3 regions of the Pseudomonas poae RE*1-1-14 genome follow, and region 2 is predicted to be linked to each of the others. Evidence: predicted binding sites of a transcription regulator. Region 2 holds the regulator's gene; each other region holds the start of a gene.

The links. The regulator FliA, encoded in region 2, starts transcription of late flagellar genes. The targets are predictions, from matches to a motif close to CTAAAGTTTNNNNNNNNNNNGCCGNTAA.
Region 1: the regulator FliA is predicted to act here: its motif matches at 2,192-2,219, upstream of H045_RS12395 (methyl-accepting chemotaxis protein).
Region 3: the regulator FliA is predicted to act here: its motif matches at 2,932-2,959, upstream of H045_RS02645 (flagellar protein MotY).

The regions. Positions count from the first base shown of each region.
Region 1 covers NC_020209.1:2,860,564-2,865,907, reverse strand. Annotated here, with positions in the region: gene H045_RS12400 (S8/S53 family peptidase) at 1-385, opposite strand, end outside; gene H045_RS12395 (methyl-accepting chemotaxis protein) at 479-2,101, opposite strand; partial or broken gene H045_RS25855 (methyl-accepting chemotaxis protein) at 2,359-2,496, opposite strand; partial or broken gene H045_RS25850 (PAS domain-containing protein) at 2,668-3,339, opposite strand; gene msrA (peptide-methionine (S)-S-oxide reductase MsrA) at 3,810-4,316, shown strand; gene H045_RS12380 (LysE family translocator) at 4,914-5,344, shown strand, end outside.
Region 2 covers NC_020209.1:3,008,756-3,014,099, reverse strand. Annotated here, with positions in the region: gene flhA (flagellar biosynthesis protein FlhA) at 1-1,196, shown strand, start outside; gene flhF (flagellar biosynthesis GTPase FlhF) at 1,208-2,524, shown strand; gene fleN (flagellar synthesis regulator FleN) at 2,630-3,463, shown strand; gene fliA (RNA polymerase sigma factor FliA) at 3,460-4,200, shown strand; gene H045_RS12955 (chemotaxis response regulator CheY) at 4,368-4,742, shown strand; gene H045_RS12950 (protein phosphatase CheZ) at 4,761-5,344, shown strand, end outside.
Region 3 covers NC_020209.1:584,686-590,029, forward strand. Annotated here, with positions in the region: gene H045_RS24280 (bacterioferritin-associated ferredoxin) at 14-232, opposite strand; gene H045_RS02630 (peroxiredoxin) at 476-1,078, shown strand; gene rnt (ribonuclease T) at 1,152-1,823, opposite strand; gene pyrC (dihydroorotase) at 1,820-2,866, opposite strand; gene H045_RS02645 (flagellar protein MotY) at 3,023-3,931, shown strand; gene H045_RS02650 (argininosuccinate synthase) at 4,061-5,278, shown strand.

The DNA.
Region 1 (5,344 bases), 150 kb from region 2:
TCAACCCGTCCATGTTCTTCGCCACTTCGCTGGGCTTTGCCGCCACCACGTGGCTGTTGCGCAGGCTCAGCCAGGCCGCGTTGCTGACGCGGGCGCCGTCCTCAAGCCACACGGGGCCGCTTTGGTAGTGGCTGCTGTCCAGATGCACGCGAAGGGTATTACCGTCACGCTGCACCGCGCTCGCCGGCAAAGCGGCGTTACCCAGTTTGAGCGTCGGCGTGGCGTCACCCAGGCCGCGAGCGGTCAGGCACCAGGCTTGCTGACGGTTTTCCAGCAGGTCGCCGCAGCGCTGCAAGTTCTGCAGGCGCAGCGGTTCCTGGGCGGCGGCGGCCGTGCTGGCCGCCAGAGAGAAGAGGGAGGCGAGGGCTGCGGTTTTCAGAGGCATGAGCCAGGTTCTTTGCCGGGGAGGTTGTTTCTCCGACTGCAACGGGGCCGGCTTCGTTCAGCGTGCGCCGAGCGCGGCCCCGCATCCTGTGGGTTACAACTGGAACTTGCTCACTTCGTGCTGAAGGCTGGTGGCCAGGTTCTTCAGGCCGCCGCTGGTCTTGAGCAACTCCTGCACCGACACGTTGTTCATTTCCGCCATCTGCGCCGAGCGCTCGACGTTGCGGGCAACGTCCTGGCTGGCCATGGTCTGCTCACGCAAGGCGAAGGAGATCTGATCGACCACCTGTAGCACTTTCTCCGAGCTGTCGCGGATTTCGACGATGGCCGCACCAGCAGTCCCCGCCGTTTCCACGCCCTGGCTCACTTCAAGCACACCACCGCGCATGCTTTCGACGGTTTCGCGCACGCCGGCCTGGATTTTCTCGATCATGATCGCGATTTCCTTGGTCGACTTGCCGGTGTTCTGCGCCAGCAGGCGCACCTCATCGGCCACCACGGCAAACCCGCGGCCTTGCTCGCCGGCCCGGGCCGCTTCGATGGCGGCGTTGAGCGCCAGCAGGTTGGTCTGGTCGGCGATGCCCTGAATCACGCTGATGATCGAGGAAATCTGTTCGGAGTGCTGGCCCAGCCCGGCCACCTGGGTGGAGGAGTGCTGCACGGTCCTGGCAATGCCGTTCATGCTCGACAGGGTATTTTCGATGACGCGCGCGCCATCCTTGGATTGTTCGCCCGAACGGCTGGCAAGCTGGTGCGCCTCATCGGCGTTTTCCGAGACGTGATGGATGCTCACGGTCAGCTCTTCAATGGTGGCCGCCATCATCGAGGCCGACGTCGACTGCTCCTGAATCGCACCGGACAGTTGCTCCGACGCGCCGGAAATCTGCTGCACCGACACCACCAACTGGTTGGCCGCTTCGCTGATCTGTTGAATCATTTCGCGCAGGCGCTTCTGCATGCGGTCGAAGGCTTTGGGCAGCTCGTCATGGCTGCTGGTGTCGATCACCGTATCCAGCTTGCCGTTGGCAATTGCGGTAGCGGCATCAATCGCCAGTTGCAGGCGCCCAGTGGTGCTGCGGCCCAGTGAGGTGGCGAGGATCAACGACAATACGGCCGAGAGAAGGCCGCCCACGATCAGGATCGTCAGCGCCGTGTGCTTGGCATCGATCATTTCCTGGCTTCGTTGCGCCAGCAGTGCGGTTTCAGTGGCGGTGATTTCAGCCAGGGTCGCACGCATGCTGTCCATCTTGGCCTTGTCCGCACCGGAGCTGATGCGCGCGTCCAGTTCGTCATCGGGCAGGTTATTGGCCGTCAGGCGTTTGCGCAGGGCGATGATCGGATCGACGTCCTCGGCAAGCCAGCGTTTTTGCATGTCGCCCAGGGTGGCCAGGCGCTGTTGCTGCGCCGGATTATCCGCAGTCAGGCGTTTAAGCAGGTCCAACTTCTCCGAAAAGCGTTTTTCGCCGGCAACCAGGGGTTCCAGAAAATTGTCTTTGGCCGCGATGACGAAACCGCGCATGCCGGTTTCGATATTGATGAGTTGTTCCAGCGCCAATTGTGTGGCACTTATTACTTCATACGTGTGCACGTTACTATTTGTAGCATCTTCTACTGTCTCGAAGCCGATATAGGCGCTCCCCACCAATAACCCGATCAGTACAACGACTGCGGTGAAACTTGCATAAAGTTTTTGCGAGATGCTTAGTTTGCTGAACATGATGTTCGGTCCTGAAACGTGCCTGTCCGTGGCATGTATATTGGGATTTTTTTATGTGTTTCGGGCAGGGATTAGGGGCTCCGTAATTAACTATCGGCCGTACTGTTATTAACTTTAGAGGCGGCCTGGATACTTCGATAGTTCACAACAAATTTTTACGTGTTGTTCATTGACTGCATAAGACGCCTCTCGCCGCAACGGGAGAGGCGCCTGAAAGGGATGACTTACCGAGCAATCATCCCGGCAGCCTGTTCGGTCGCTTCAGTGGTGCGCGTTGCCAGCTTGCGCACCTCATCGGCCACCACTGCGAAACCACGCCCGGCCTCGCCGGCACGCGCCGCTTCAATCGCAGCATTGAGCGCGAGCAGGTTGGTCTGGCTGGCGATGCTCTGGATCGTCCCGACTATCTGCGACAACTGCGCAATGTTGGTTTCAAGCGTGCGCTGGTGTTCACCCTCCGCTGCGCGCAACGCTTGCTGCTCATGCTGCAGGTGCACATCCACCAGCGCGCCCACCACGCGCAATGGTGCGCCCTGGGGATCGCGGCGCGTCTGACCGCGGGCGCGGAACCAGCGGTATTCGCCACTTTTCATCTTCAACCGGTATTCGATATCAAACGGCGTTTGCCCTGACTTGTCATTCAGGTGCGCACCAAAGGCGTTCAGGCTGCGCTCCTTGTCATCCGGGTGCAGCCGGGAGGCCCAGCTGTCCAGCACATCGGGAAACTCTTGCACCGTTTCAAAACCCAGCAGGCGCCGAAACTGAGGCGACCACCAGAAGGGGTTCTTCGGGTTCACCGGGTCGCCGGCAATCACCTCCATGTCCCATAAACCGTCGGACAGCATCTCCCGGGCCAGTTCGAAGCGAGTGATGATTACGTCGTGCTCCTGATCGCGCTGCAACTGATCATGAATATCGCGCAACGCACCGGCCACGCGGATCGGCGTGCCGCGCTCATCGCGCAGCGTTTCACCCTGGGCGTGAAACCAGCGGTAGGAACCGTCCTTCATCGCCAGCCGATTGTTCACGTTGTACGGCGTGTTTCCCGATTTGTCGTTGAGATGCCGCGCAAACGCGTCGAGCGTCGCCTGCTTGTCCTGTGGATGCAGGCGGTCGGCCCAACTGGCCAGCACATTCGGGAAATCACGCTCGTTAGAAAAGCCCAGCAGGCTGCGAAATTGCGGCGACCACCAGAAACGATTCTTCGGATTGATTGGGTCGCCCGCCACCACCTCCATGTCCCAAAGGCCCTCGCTGGAGGCGCGGTTGACCAGGTCGAAGCGGATTTCCGAAGCCTGGGCGGAGGCGGCGGACTCGCGCAGCAATTCACGGGCAGACTCGAGTTCGTCTTCGAGTTGGGTGATGCGCGATTGCGATTCGCGGCTGGAGGCTTCGAGCACTGCCAAGGCATCAAGCACGGGCGGGGCGGTTTTGTGGCGGTCGACAGGGGAGAGGTGACCGTTTTTGATCGCTGCTGTCAGTTGGTGCAGGGCGCGACGGTCACGGTGTAGAAAGGCAAAGATGGACATAGCGTAAAGGCTCGATAAATGTTGCGGGCCTCATCCATGGCACCTTGCCATCTATGTCGACAGGTTATTGAGAAACTGTACATTTTTTTTGGTTTTGTATCGGTGCTTGAGGCGTTGACTTGCTATTGGCGAGCACACCCCCATAACTAGCCGCATATCCATTAGCACAAGGGCAGACCATGACCAACCAAACCGAAACCGCCATCCTCGCCGGCGGCTGCTTCTGGGGCATGCAGGACCTGCTGCGCCGCTACCCCGGCGTGCTGCGCACACGCGTCGGCTACACCGGCGGCGACGTGCCCAATGCCACCTATCGCAACCATGGCGACCACGCCGAAGCGATCGAAATTGTGTTTGACCCTGCGGTGATCACGTATCGGCAGATTCTGGAGTTCTTCTTCCAGATCCACGACCCCAGCACGCCCAACCGGCAGGGCAACGACCTCGGGCCCAGCTACCGTTCGGCGATTTATTACCTGAGCGATGCGCAACGGGACGTGGCCGAAGATACCGTCGCTGATGTTGATGCATCGAAGTTATGGCCGGGGCCGGTGGTGACCGAGATTGAGCCGGCGAGGGAGTTTTGGGAGGCGGAGCCGGAGCACCAGGATTACCTGGAGCGGATTCCTGACGGGTACACGTGTCACTTTGTGCGGGCGGGGTGGAAATTGCCAAAGCGCGCCTGACCTGATGCCGATCAGTATTGTGGCGAGCGGGCTTGCCCCAATGCCGTTCAGTTGAGCGCAGATTCCCTGTGGCGAGCAGGCTTGTCCTGCGTTGGGCTGCGCAGCAGCCCCAAAACCAGACCCTGAGCCGTATCAGGTACACCGCGTTTTGCTGGAGTGGGGGCGCTTCGCACCCCAACGCGGGGCAAGCCCGCTCGCCACAATAAGCCCACACATTTTCCTTAACTGAACGGCATTAGGGCTTGCCCGCTCCCACAGGGATATTGGCTGCCTGAACTTTCAGCTTACTGACACAGGCCACTTTCGCGATCAAATGCCGCACGCAACGTTTCTACCATTTGCTCCACAGAAAGCCCTTGAACCGACGGCGGTTCAGGGCGCTCGCAAAACGCCTGATATAAAGGTGTTTGGGTTTTAACAGCCGTTCGACTATTCGCTGAGTCCTGGCAAGTAAGCCGCCCTTGCGACTACAAAACAAGCGCCGCCCCGTTTGCCCCATTTATGGGATATCGCTTTGCGCGCTTCGCTATAACTTTATAAGCAACTGCCCATTAGACTTGAGCACGTGCAGTCCATGCCGTGATCGAGGATAACAATGTGCAAGAGATATTCAGCATCAACTGGCTGCTTTGGCTGTCAACCATGGCGCCGCTGACCCTGAGTGCAGGGCCTGGCAATTTGATGGTTGCGACCTCCGGGGCGCAAAGCGGTGTGCGTCGTTCGGTGCGGTTTATTTTCGGCCTGGACATCACCTATTTCCTGCTGGCCGTGCTGGTCGGGCTGGGGCTTTACCACACGCTGATGAGCAGCCCGCGGCTGGTGTGGGTGCTGCAAGTGCTCGGCAGTTTCTACATTTTGTGGCTGGGTGTGCGCCTGCTGCGTCGTCCGCTGAAAGCACCTGGCGACAAGCCCATACACCTGCAGTTTCGAGACGGCATCGTCGTGCAGCTGGGCAATGTGCAAGGCATCGTGATGTTGCTGGTGATGTTTTCCACCTTCATGCCCACCGGCGAAACCAGCAGCAGCGC
Region 2 (5,344 bases):
CGTTCCTGACCATGGCGGCCCTGGCTGGCGGCGGTGCTTACCTGTTCTGGAAAAAACAGAACGCGGTCAAGGTGCAGGCCCTGCAGGAAGTGGCGCGCCAGCAGGAATTGCTGCCATCCCCGGCCCGCGCCCAGGAAACCAAGGAACTGGGCTGGGACGACGTGACCCCAATCGACATGATCGGCCTGGAGGTCGGCTACCGCCTGATTCCACTGGTGGACCGCAACCAGGGTGGCCAGTTGCTCGCGCGGATCAAGGGTGTGCGCAAGAAACTGTCCCAGGACCTGGGCTTCCTCATGCCCACTGTGCACATTCGCGACAACCTCGACCTGGCTCCCAGTGCCTATCGCCTGACCCTGATGGGCGTGATCCTCGCCGAAGCCGAGATCTACCCGGATCGGGAACTGGCGATCAACCCGGGCCAGGTGTTCGGCAGCCTCAACGGCATTACCGCCAAAGATCCGGCTTTTGGCCTGGAAGCGGTGTGGATCGAAGTCAGCCAGCGCAGCCAGGCGCAATCACTCGGTTACACCGTGGTGGACGCCAGCACCGTGGTCGCCACCCACCTCAACCAGATCCTCTACAAGCACTCCCACGAGCTGATCGGGCACGAGGAAGTCCAGCAATTGATGGGTTTGCTCGCCAAGGCCTCGCCAAAGCTCGCCGAGGAGCTGGTGCCGGGCGTGCTCTCGCTGTCGCAGTTGCTCAAGGTGCTGCAGGCGCTGCTGGCCGAACAGGTGCCGGTGCGCGACATTCGCAGCATTGCCGAGGCTATCGCCAACAACGCCGCCAAGAGTCAAGATACCGCCGCGTTGGTGGCTTCGGTGCGCGTTGGATTGTCCCGCGCAATCGTGCAAAGCATTGTAGGGCTTGACTCCGAGCTGCCTGTTATCACCCTGGAGCCAAGGTTGGAACAGATCTTGCTCAATAGTATTCAGAAGGCAGGATTAGGCCAGGAAGAGGGCGTTCTGCTGGAGCCAAGCATGGCTGAAAAACTGCAGCGTTCGTTGATCGACGCCGCACAGCGCCAGGAAATGCAGGGCCAACCGGTGATTCTGCTGGTGGCAGGCCCGGTCCGAGCGATGTTGTCGCGGTTTGGACGTCTGGCAGTACCGAATTTGCACGTGTTGGCTTACCAGGAAATTCCTGACAATAAGCAAGTGACTATCGTCGCGACAGTAGGGCCCAACGGCTGAGGTAGTGGGTTATGCAAGTGAAGCGTTTTTTCGCCGCCGATATGCGTCAGGCCATGAAACTGGTGCGTGATGAGCTGGGCGCCGATGCCGCCATTATCGGTAACCGCCGCATCGCCGGCGGTGTGGAGCTGACGGCTGCCCTGGATTACACCCCTCAGGCCCTGGCGCCACGCGTGCCGAACATGGAACTCGAAGACGAGCTGCGCAAGACCGCCTCGCGCATTGTGTCGGCCCAGGCCGAGCTGAGCATGCGCGGCGACAGCGACACCACCACCAATCGCCAGCTGTTTGCCGGCCTGCCGCTGACCGCTGCCGAGCCGCTGGTGGAGCCGACCTTTGTCGAACCGCCGCGTCCTGCCGCACCGGCCCCGGCCGCCAGCGTCGACCAGCGCGTATTCGATTCGATGCGCTTTGAACTCAACGGCCTGCGTGAACTGCTCGAAGTGCAACTGGGCTCGCTGGCCTGGAACCAATTGCAAGGCAGCAAGCCGCAACAGGCCAATCTGTGGCGCCGTCTGCAACGCATCGGCCTGTCCGGCCCGCTGTCGCGCGACCTGCTGGCGCTGACCGGCAGCATCGAAGAGCCCCGCCAGGCCTGGCGCATGCTGCTGGCGCACCTGGCTCGGATGATCGCCACCCCGGAAATCGAACCCCTGGAAGAGGGCGGTGTGATCGCCATGGTCGGCCCTGCCGGCATGGGCAAGACCACCACCCTGGCCAAGCTGGCCGCCCGTTACGTGCTCAAATACGGCGCCAACAACATCGCGCTGGTTAGCATGGACAGCTACCGTATCGGCGCCCAGGAGCAGCTCAAGACCCTCGGCCGCATTCTCAATGTGCCGGTGACCCACGTCGACCCGGGCCAGTCCCTGGCCAACGCCCTCGACCCGCTGCTGCGCAAGCGCGTGGTGCTGATCGATACCGCCGGCCTGCAAGCCAGCGACCCGGCGTTGCGCATGCAGCTGGAAAGCCTGGCGGGCCGCGGGATCAAGTCGAAAAATTACCTGGTGCTTGCAACCACCAGCCAGAAACAGGTTCTTACCGCTGCGTATCATAGTTACAAGCGCTGCGGGCTGGCCGGCTGCATCCTCACCAAGCTCGACGAAACCGCGAGCCTGGGCGAGGTGCTGAGCCTGGCAATCAGCCATGAATTACCGGTCGCCTACCTGACCGACGGCCCGCGGATCCCGGATGATCTGCATCTGCCGCGTCGTCATCAGTTGGTCAGCCGTGCCGTGAGTGTGCAAATGCAAGACGAGCCTAGCGAGGAAGCAATGGCTGATATGTTCGCCGACCTTTACCACAACCCGGCAAAACGGGTCGGTTGAGGCAGGATGAACGCCGTGAAATGTACCTACATCGATGGTCTGCAAGCGATTCAAGCGGCCAAGCCATGTAGCCTGCGTCTAAGCAAGACAAGGTAAAGAAATAAAATGGGCAGCATGCATCCCGTACAGGTGATCGCGGTGACCGGCGGCAAAGGTGGCGTCGGGAAAACTAACGTGTCAGTGAATTTGTCCCTGGCCCTGGCAGAGCTTGGCCGTCGCGTCATGCTGCTGGACGCTGACCTGGGCCTGGCGAACGTGGACGTTCTGCTGGGGCTGACCCCCAAACATACGCTCGCCGATGTGATCGAGGGGCGCTGTGAGCTGCGCGATGTGTTGCTGCAGGGGCCTGGCGGGATCCGCATCGTGCCGGCTGCCTCTGGCACCCAGAGCATGGTGCACCTGAGCCCGGCGCAGCATGCCGGCCTGATCCAGGCGTTCAGCGACATTGGCGACAACCTCGACGTGCTGGTGATCGATACCGCCGCCGGCATTGGCGAGTCCGTGGTCAGCTTTGTACGCGCTGCGCAGGAAGTGCTGCTGGTGGTGTGCGACGAGCCCACCTCGATCACCGACGCCTACGCCCTGATCAAACTGCTTAACCGTGACTACGGCATGAATCGCTTCCGCGTGCTGGCCAATATGGCCCAGAGCCCGCAGGAAGGGCGCAACCTGTTCGCCAAGCTGACCAAGGTCACGGATCGTTTTCTTGATGTCGCCCTGCAATACGTTGGCGCGGTTCCCTACGACGAATGCGTGCGCAAGGCTGTGCAAAAACAGCGTGCGGTCTACGAAGCATTCCCGCGTTCCAAGTGCGCGCTGGCATTCAAGGCGATTGCCCAGAAGGTCGATACCTGGCCGCTGCCCGCCAACCCGCGCGGGCATCTGGAATTCTTCGTCGAGCGATTGGTGCATCAGACAAGCGCGGGTCCTGTGCTATGACATCCAGCGGCTACAACCTCTATAAAAAATCGGCACGTGACAGCCAGGGCGAATTGATCGAGCGCTATGCGCCGCTGGTCAAGCGCATCGCCTATCACCTGCTGGCACGCCTGCCGGCCAGCGTGCAGGTCGAAGACCTGATCCAGGCCGGCATGATCGGTCTGCTCGAAGTGTCGACCAAGTACGACGCGAGCAAGGGCGCCAGTTTCGAGACGTATGCGGGTATTCGTATCCGTGGCGCCATGCTCGATGAAGTGCGTAAAGGGGATTGGGCGCCGCGTTCGGTGCACCGCAATACGCGGATGGTCAGTGACGCAATTCGCTCAATTGAAGCAAAAACCGGTCGCGACGCTAAAGATCACGAAGTTGCGGCCGAACTCCAATTGAGTCTCGATGATTATTACGGGATTTTGAACGATACCTTGGGCAGCCGCCTGTTCAGTTTCGACGACCTGTTGCAGGACGGCGAACACGAAGGGCTGCACGAGGACGGCGCGAGTGCGCATATGGAACCGTCACGCGACCTGGAAGATGAACGTTTTCAGGGCGCACTGGCGGACGCCATTGCCAACTTGCCGGAGCGTGAGCGCCTGGTCCTGGCGCTGTACTACGACGAAGAGCTGAACCTCAAGGAAATCGGTGAGGTCCTGGGGGTCAGCGAATCGCGTGTCAGCCAGTTGCATAGCCAGTGCGCAGCCCGTTTGCGGGGGCGTTTGGGAGAGTGGCGCGCGCGCTGACAGGCAGTGTGGGGACACTGCAGACGATACCGCGAAGGTCACTACTTTCGCGGGTTCGACCCGTGGTGGACCCGGCAGTCCTTTTTGTGTAACGCCTGTTGATTGAAATGGCGCGTCCAGGTGCTGGGCGCGTTTAAGACTGCTTGGAGGTCGAATTGGACAAGAACATGAAAATCCTCATCGTTGATGACTTCTCAACGATGCGGCGGATCATAAAAAACCTGTTGCGTGACCTTGGGTTCACAAACACGGTCGAGGCGGATGACGGTATTACCGCGATTCCAATCCTCAACAGCGGCAGCATCGACTTTCTGGTAACCGACTGGAACATGCCGGGCATGACCGGCATCGACCTGTTGCGCCATGTGCGCGCCGACGAGAAGCTGCGCAGCCTGCCTGTGCTGATGGTGACCGCCGAAGCCAAGCGTGAACAGATCATCGAAGCCGCCCAAGCCGGGGTAAACGGTTACGTGGTCAAGCCATTCACGGCATTGGCGCTAAAAGAGAAGATCGAAAAAATCTTCGAACGCATCCAAGGCTAATGCCATCGCGGGGGAGCTATGGAGCAGAAAGAAACAACATTGGGCGATTTTGAGTCGACCCTGAAAAAGCATGCTCACGAGTTGGTCGAGAGCCTTGAAAAAGGTCATTTCGGCGACGCGGTGCAGTTGATCCATGAGCTTAACCAGACCCGTGACCGCGGCCTGTACCAGGAAGTGGGCAAGCTCACGCGCGAGCTGCACAGTGCGATCGTCAATTTTCAGATTGATCCGCACATGCCCCAGGCCGAAGAAATTTCGCAGATCACCGATGCCACTGAACGCCTGTCCTATGTGGTCAAGCTGACCGAGGCAGCGGCCAACCGCACCATGGACCTGGTGGAAAACGCCACGCCGCTGGTCAATGGCATGGCCACCGAAGCCCAGGCGCTCAGTCACGACTGGGGCCGCTTCATGCGTCGCGAAGTGGGTGCTGAAGAGTTTCGTGAGCTGGCCCGTCGGGTCGACGGTTTTCTGTCGCGTAGCGAACAGGAAAACCGCACCGTGGCGAGCAACCTCAACGATATTCTGCTGGCCCAGGATTACCAGGACCTCACCGGTCAAGTGATCAAGCGCGTGACCCAACTGGTCACCGAAGTGGAAAG
Region 3 (5,344 bases), 2.4 Mb from region 2:
AAAACACGCTTATTTAAGCGTGTGTAAATTCTGTTGAGTAGGGGAGCGCGCTCTGCGCTGTTTGCAGTTGCGTCATGGTTTCCCGTACCACTTGCTTGGCGAGGCAGGCACATTTACCACACTGGCTGGCAACGCCCGTGGTTTCGCGCACTTCCTTGTAGCTGCAGCAACCTTCATAGATTGCTTCGCGGATTTGTCCGTCGGTGACGCCAGTACAAAGGCACACATACATAGGGAGAACCATCGCGGTGTGAGGCTTGAATGCATTGGATCTTAATGTTAACGAGAATGATTGTCAAAGTACATTCGCTGGGTATTTCACCGGCACGGGCCTCGCGCTGACGAACGGTTTTTTCAGTGTATGATGGCCGGTCTTCACGAAGCGTGACTGCGTCACAGGCCTGTCGCTTAAATACGGCAGACTCAACACCGGTCCTGTTACTTCAATCTTCACCCTTACATCAGGAGATACCCAATGAGCGTACTCGTCGGCAAACAAGCCCCGGATTTCGACGTACCTGCAGTGCTCGGCAATGGCGAAATCGTAGACAGCTTCAAGCTGTCTGAAGCCATCAAAGGCAAATACGGCCTGGTGTTCTTCTACCCGCTGGACTTCACTTTCGTCTGCCCGTCCGAGCTGATCGCTCTGGACCACCGCATGGACGACTTCAAGGCCCGCAACGTTGAAGTGGTTGCCGTGTCCATCGACTCCCATTTCACCCACAACGCGTGGCGCAACACGGCCATCAACGATGGCGGCATCGGCAAAGTCAAATACACCATGGCTGCCGACATGAAGCACGAGATCGCCAAGGCCTACGACGTTGAGTCCGAAGGCGGTGTAGCGTTCCGTGGCGCGTTCCTGATCGACGACAAGGGCGTTGTGCGCTCGCAGATCATCAACGACCTGCCGCTGGGCCGTAACATGGAAGAGCTGATCCGTCTGGTCGACGCGCTGCAGTTCCACGAAGAGCACGGTGAAGTCTGCCCTGCCAACTGGAAAAAAGGCGACAAGGGCATGACCGCTTCCACCGAAGGTGTTGCGGCTTACCTGACCGAGAACGCTGGCAAGCTGTAAGCCTGATTCCAGGTACAAAAAAACCGGCCTGTGAGGGCCGGTTTTTTTTGTGGGAGGAACGCCCGGAAGAGTCTCAGTCGCCGAAATCTTCCCAGCCGCCCATCTGCTTCCACCGGTTGACGATGCCGCAGAACAGCTCTGCGGTTTTCTCGGTGTCGTAACGCGCCGAGTGGGCTTCGCGGCCGTCAAAGTCGATACCGGCGGCCTGGCAGGCCTTGGCCAATACCGTTTGACCGTAAGCCAGGCCGGCGAGGGTAGCGGTATCGAAGCTGGAGAAGGGATGAAACGGGTTGCGCTTCATGTCCAGGCGCGCCACGGCGGCGTTCAGGAAGCCCAGGTCGAAGCTGCTGTTGTGGCCAACCAGGATCGCGCGTTTGCAGCCATTGGCTTTCAATGCCTTGCGTACGCCACGGAAGATATCGGTCAGCGCCGCTTCTTCACTTACCGCCATGCGCAGGGGGTGATCGAGCTTGATGCCGGTGAATTCCAGGGCGGCGGCTTCGATATTCGCGCCTTCGAACGGCTCTACGCGGAAGAAATGCGTGTGTTCGGCAAACACGAATCCCTGCTCGTCCATACCGATGGTGGTGGCGGCGATTTCCAGCAAAGCGTCGGTGGCGCAGTTGAAACCACCGGTTTCTACGTCGATGACAACCGGCAGATAGCCACGAAACCGCTCGGCCATCGGATGACGGGAGCCGCCACCGCTGTGCTCGTGTTCGTCGTCGTAATGGTCTTCACTCACTTGCTTTCCTCCAGCAGGCGCCAGCGCAGTGTTTCACCGGCGCGCAGCGGGATGACGGTCAGCTCGCCGAACGGCAGGCTGGCGGGGGCGGTCCAGTCTTCGCGGACCAGGGTGATGCGGTCGGTATTAGCCGGCAGGCCGTAGAAGCGCGGCCCGTTGAGGCTGGCAAAAGCTTCAAGCTTATCCAGCGCATTGCGTTGTTCAAACGCTTCGGCGTACAGCTCGATGGCAGCAAACGCGGTGTAGCAACCTGCGCATCCGCAGGCGGCCTCCTTGGCGTGCTGGGCGTGGGGTGCCGAGTCGGTGCCGAGGAAGAACTTCGGGCTGCCGCTGGTGGCTGCGTCCAGCAAAGCCACCTGGTGGGTGTTGCGCTTGAGGATCGGCAGGCAGTAAAAATGCGGCCGAATCCCGCCCACCAGCATGTGGTTGCGGTTGTACAGCAGGTGATGAGCGGTGATGGTCGCGCCGACGTTTTCCGAGGCTTCGGTGACGAACTGCACGGCATCAGCAGTGGTGATGTGCTCGAACACCACCTTGAGCGTCGGGAACAGCTCGACCACGCGACGCATGTGCTCGTCGATGAAGATCTTCTCGCGGTCGAACACATCCACGTCGCCACGGGTGACCTCACCGTGGATCAACAACGGCATGCCGACATCCGCCATGGCTTCGATGGCCGGCAGGATCTTGTCGATGCTGGTCACGCCGGAGTCGGAGTTGGTGGTGGCGCCCGCCGGGTACAGCTTGGCGGCGTACACAAAGCCGCTGGCATGGGCTTCGCGAATTTCTTCAGGCAGGGTGCGGTCGGTGAGGTAGAGCACCATCAACGGTTCGAAGCGGCTGCCAGCCGGTCGCACGGCGAGGATGCGCTGGCGATAGGCATCGGCTTGCGCGGCATTGCGCACCGGAGGTACCAGGTTGGGCATGATGATGGCACGGCCAAACGTGCGCGCTACATCGGCCACGGTGTGGGGTAACGCAGCACCATCGCGAAGATGAATATGCCAGTCGTCGGGACGCAGCAGGGTCAGGCGGTCGGACATTGGGGATTCCAGGCGGGTCAATCTGGTGGGAATGCTACCGGAAAAGACTGTTGCAGGCACTCGCTATCAAGTTTTGCAGGATACGACCGATAGCAGGGGGTATGCCTTAACGACGTATGACGCCTTGATGTGTTGTAGAAACCAGTGGAGCCGCCCGTGCGCCAGCATTATCTAGCCCTGCTCAGTGTGTTCGCCAGCCTGCCTGCAATGGCCCTCACGTTCCAGACCCGTCTGGAGAACATTGAGTGGAAGGTGGAAGGCGATCAGTTCGAGTGCCGTCTGACCCAGCCGATCACCGATTTCGGCTCGGGTGAGTTCGTGCGCCGGGCCGGCGAGCAGGCGACGTTTCGCCTCAAGGCCTATAACGGTGCACTTGGCGCAGGCTCGGCGACGCTGCTGGCGGCCGCTGCACCGTGGCAGCCGGGGCGCGGCGATATCAATCTGGGCGCGGTGCGGGTTGGCAGCGGCGATGTGCTGTTCAACAGCTCCCAGGCACAGGCCGGGCGTCTGTTCACGGGTCTTCTGGAAGGGCGCAGCCCCACGGTGCGCCATTACGGGCGCGAGGGCGGTTACTCGGAAGTTCGCCTGTTGCCGGTGAAATTCAACAAGGCTTTCAACGACTATCAGCTGTGCACCGCCAAGCTGTTGCCGATGAATTACGATCAGGTCAAACAGACCGAAGTCGGCTTCCCCGGCGGTGGCGTTGAGCTGGATGCCGCCGCCAAGCAGAAGCTGTCAGTGATTCTGGCGTACCTGAAGGCCGATCCCACGGTTAACCATATGGAGTTGAACGGTCACTCCGACAACAGCGGCAACCGCCTGACCAATCGCGATGTTTCGCGCCGCCGCGCCCTGGCGGTGATGGACTACTTCAAGGCCAATGGCATTGCGGAGTCGCAGATCACCCTGCGATTCCATGGTGAAAGCTATCCCTTGGCGCCCAACACCAATGCGGCCAACCGCGCGCGCAACCGTCGCGTGAACATTCAGCTTGAGCGCGTGGCTGCCCCCGAGAAACCGGCACCGCAGGCCGCCGCTCCGGGCAATCCGGCACACACCTCGTAAGGTGCGACCCCCGGTCGCGCCGTCGACATAATCTGTCGCTTTATCTTCATTTGCTGTCGCGCCCCTGTAAATTCACGGTTTTGAACGGTAGAATCGTCGCCTTTCCGTACAACCCCGTGGAGTGATGGCATGGCCGACGTAAACAAGGTCGTTCTCGCGTATTCCGGCGGCCTGGACACTTCGGTGATCCTCAAGTGGCTGCAGGATACTTATAACTGTGAAGTGGTGACCTTCACCGCTGACCTGGGTCAGGGCGAAGAAGTCGAACCTGCACGCGCCAAGGCGCAAGCCATGGGCGTGAAAGAGATCTACATTGACGACCTGCGCGAAGAGTTCGTCCGCGATTTCGTCTTCCCGATGTTTCGCGCCAACACCGTCTACGAAGGCGAGTACCTGCTGGGTACCTCCATCGCACGTCCGCTGATCGCCAAGCGCTTGATCGAAATCGCCAACGAAACCGGCGCCGATGCCATTTCCCATGGCGCGACCGGCAAGGGCAACGACCAGGTGCGCTTTGAACTGGGCGCCTACGCCCTCAAGCCAGGCGTGAAAGTGATTGCACCGTGGCGTGAATGGGACCTGCTGTCCCGTGAAAAACTGATGGATTACGCTGAAAAGCACGCCATCCCGATCGAACGCCACGGCAAGAAGAAGTCTCCGTACTCGATGGACGCCAACCTGCTGCACATCTCCTATGAAGGCGGCGTGCTGGAAGACACCTGGACCGAGCACGAAGAAGATATGTGGAAATGGACCGTCTCCCCGGAGAACGCTCCAGACAAGCCGCAGTATTTGGAACTGACCTACCGCAACGGCGATATCGTCGCGCTGGACGGCGTCGAGATGACCCCGGCCACCGTGCTGGCGACCCTCAACCGTATTGGCGGCGAGCACGGTATCGGCCGTCTCGACATCGTCGAGAACCGTTACGTGGGCATGAAGTCCCGTGGCTGCTACGAGACCCCGGGCGGCACCATCATGCTGCGTGCGCATCGCGCCATCGAGTCCATCACCCTGGACCGCGAAGTGGCTCACCTCAAAGACGAGCTGATGCCCAAGTACGCCAGCCTGATCTACACCGGTTACTGGTGGAGCCCTGAGCGTGTGATGCTGCAACAAATGATCGACGCCTCCCAGGCCCATGTGAACGGCGTTGTGCGCCTGAAGCTGTACAAGGGCAACGTGATCGTCACCGGGCGCAAGTCCGATGAGTCGCTGTTCGACGCCAACATCGCCACCTTCGAAGAAGACGGCGGCGCCTATAACCAGGCAGACGCGGCGGGCTTCATCAAGTTGAACGCACTGCGCATGCGCATTGCGGCCAATAAAGGTCGCAAGCTGTTCTGAATGTTCCAGGTGATCTGAAAAAAAGGCCCCTTATTCAAGGGGTCTTTTTTTTGAACGCAATGAATA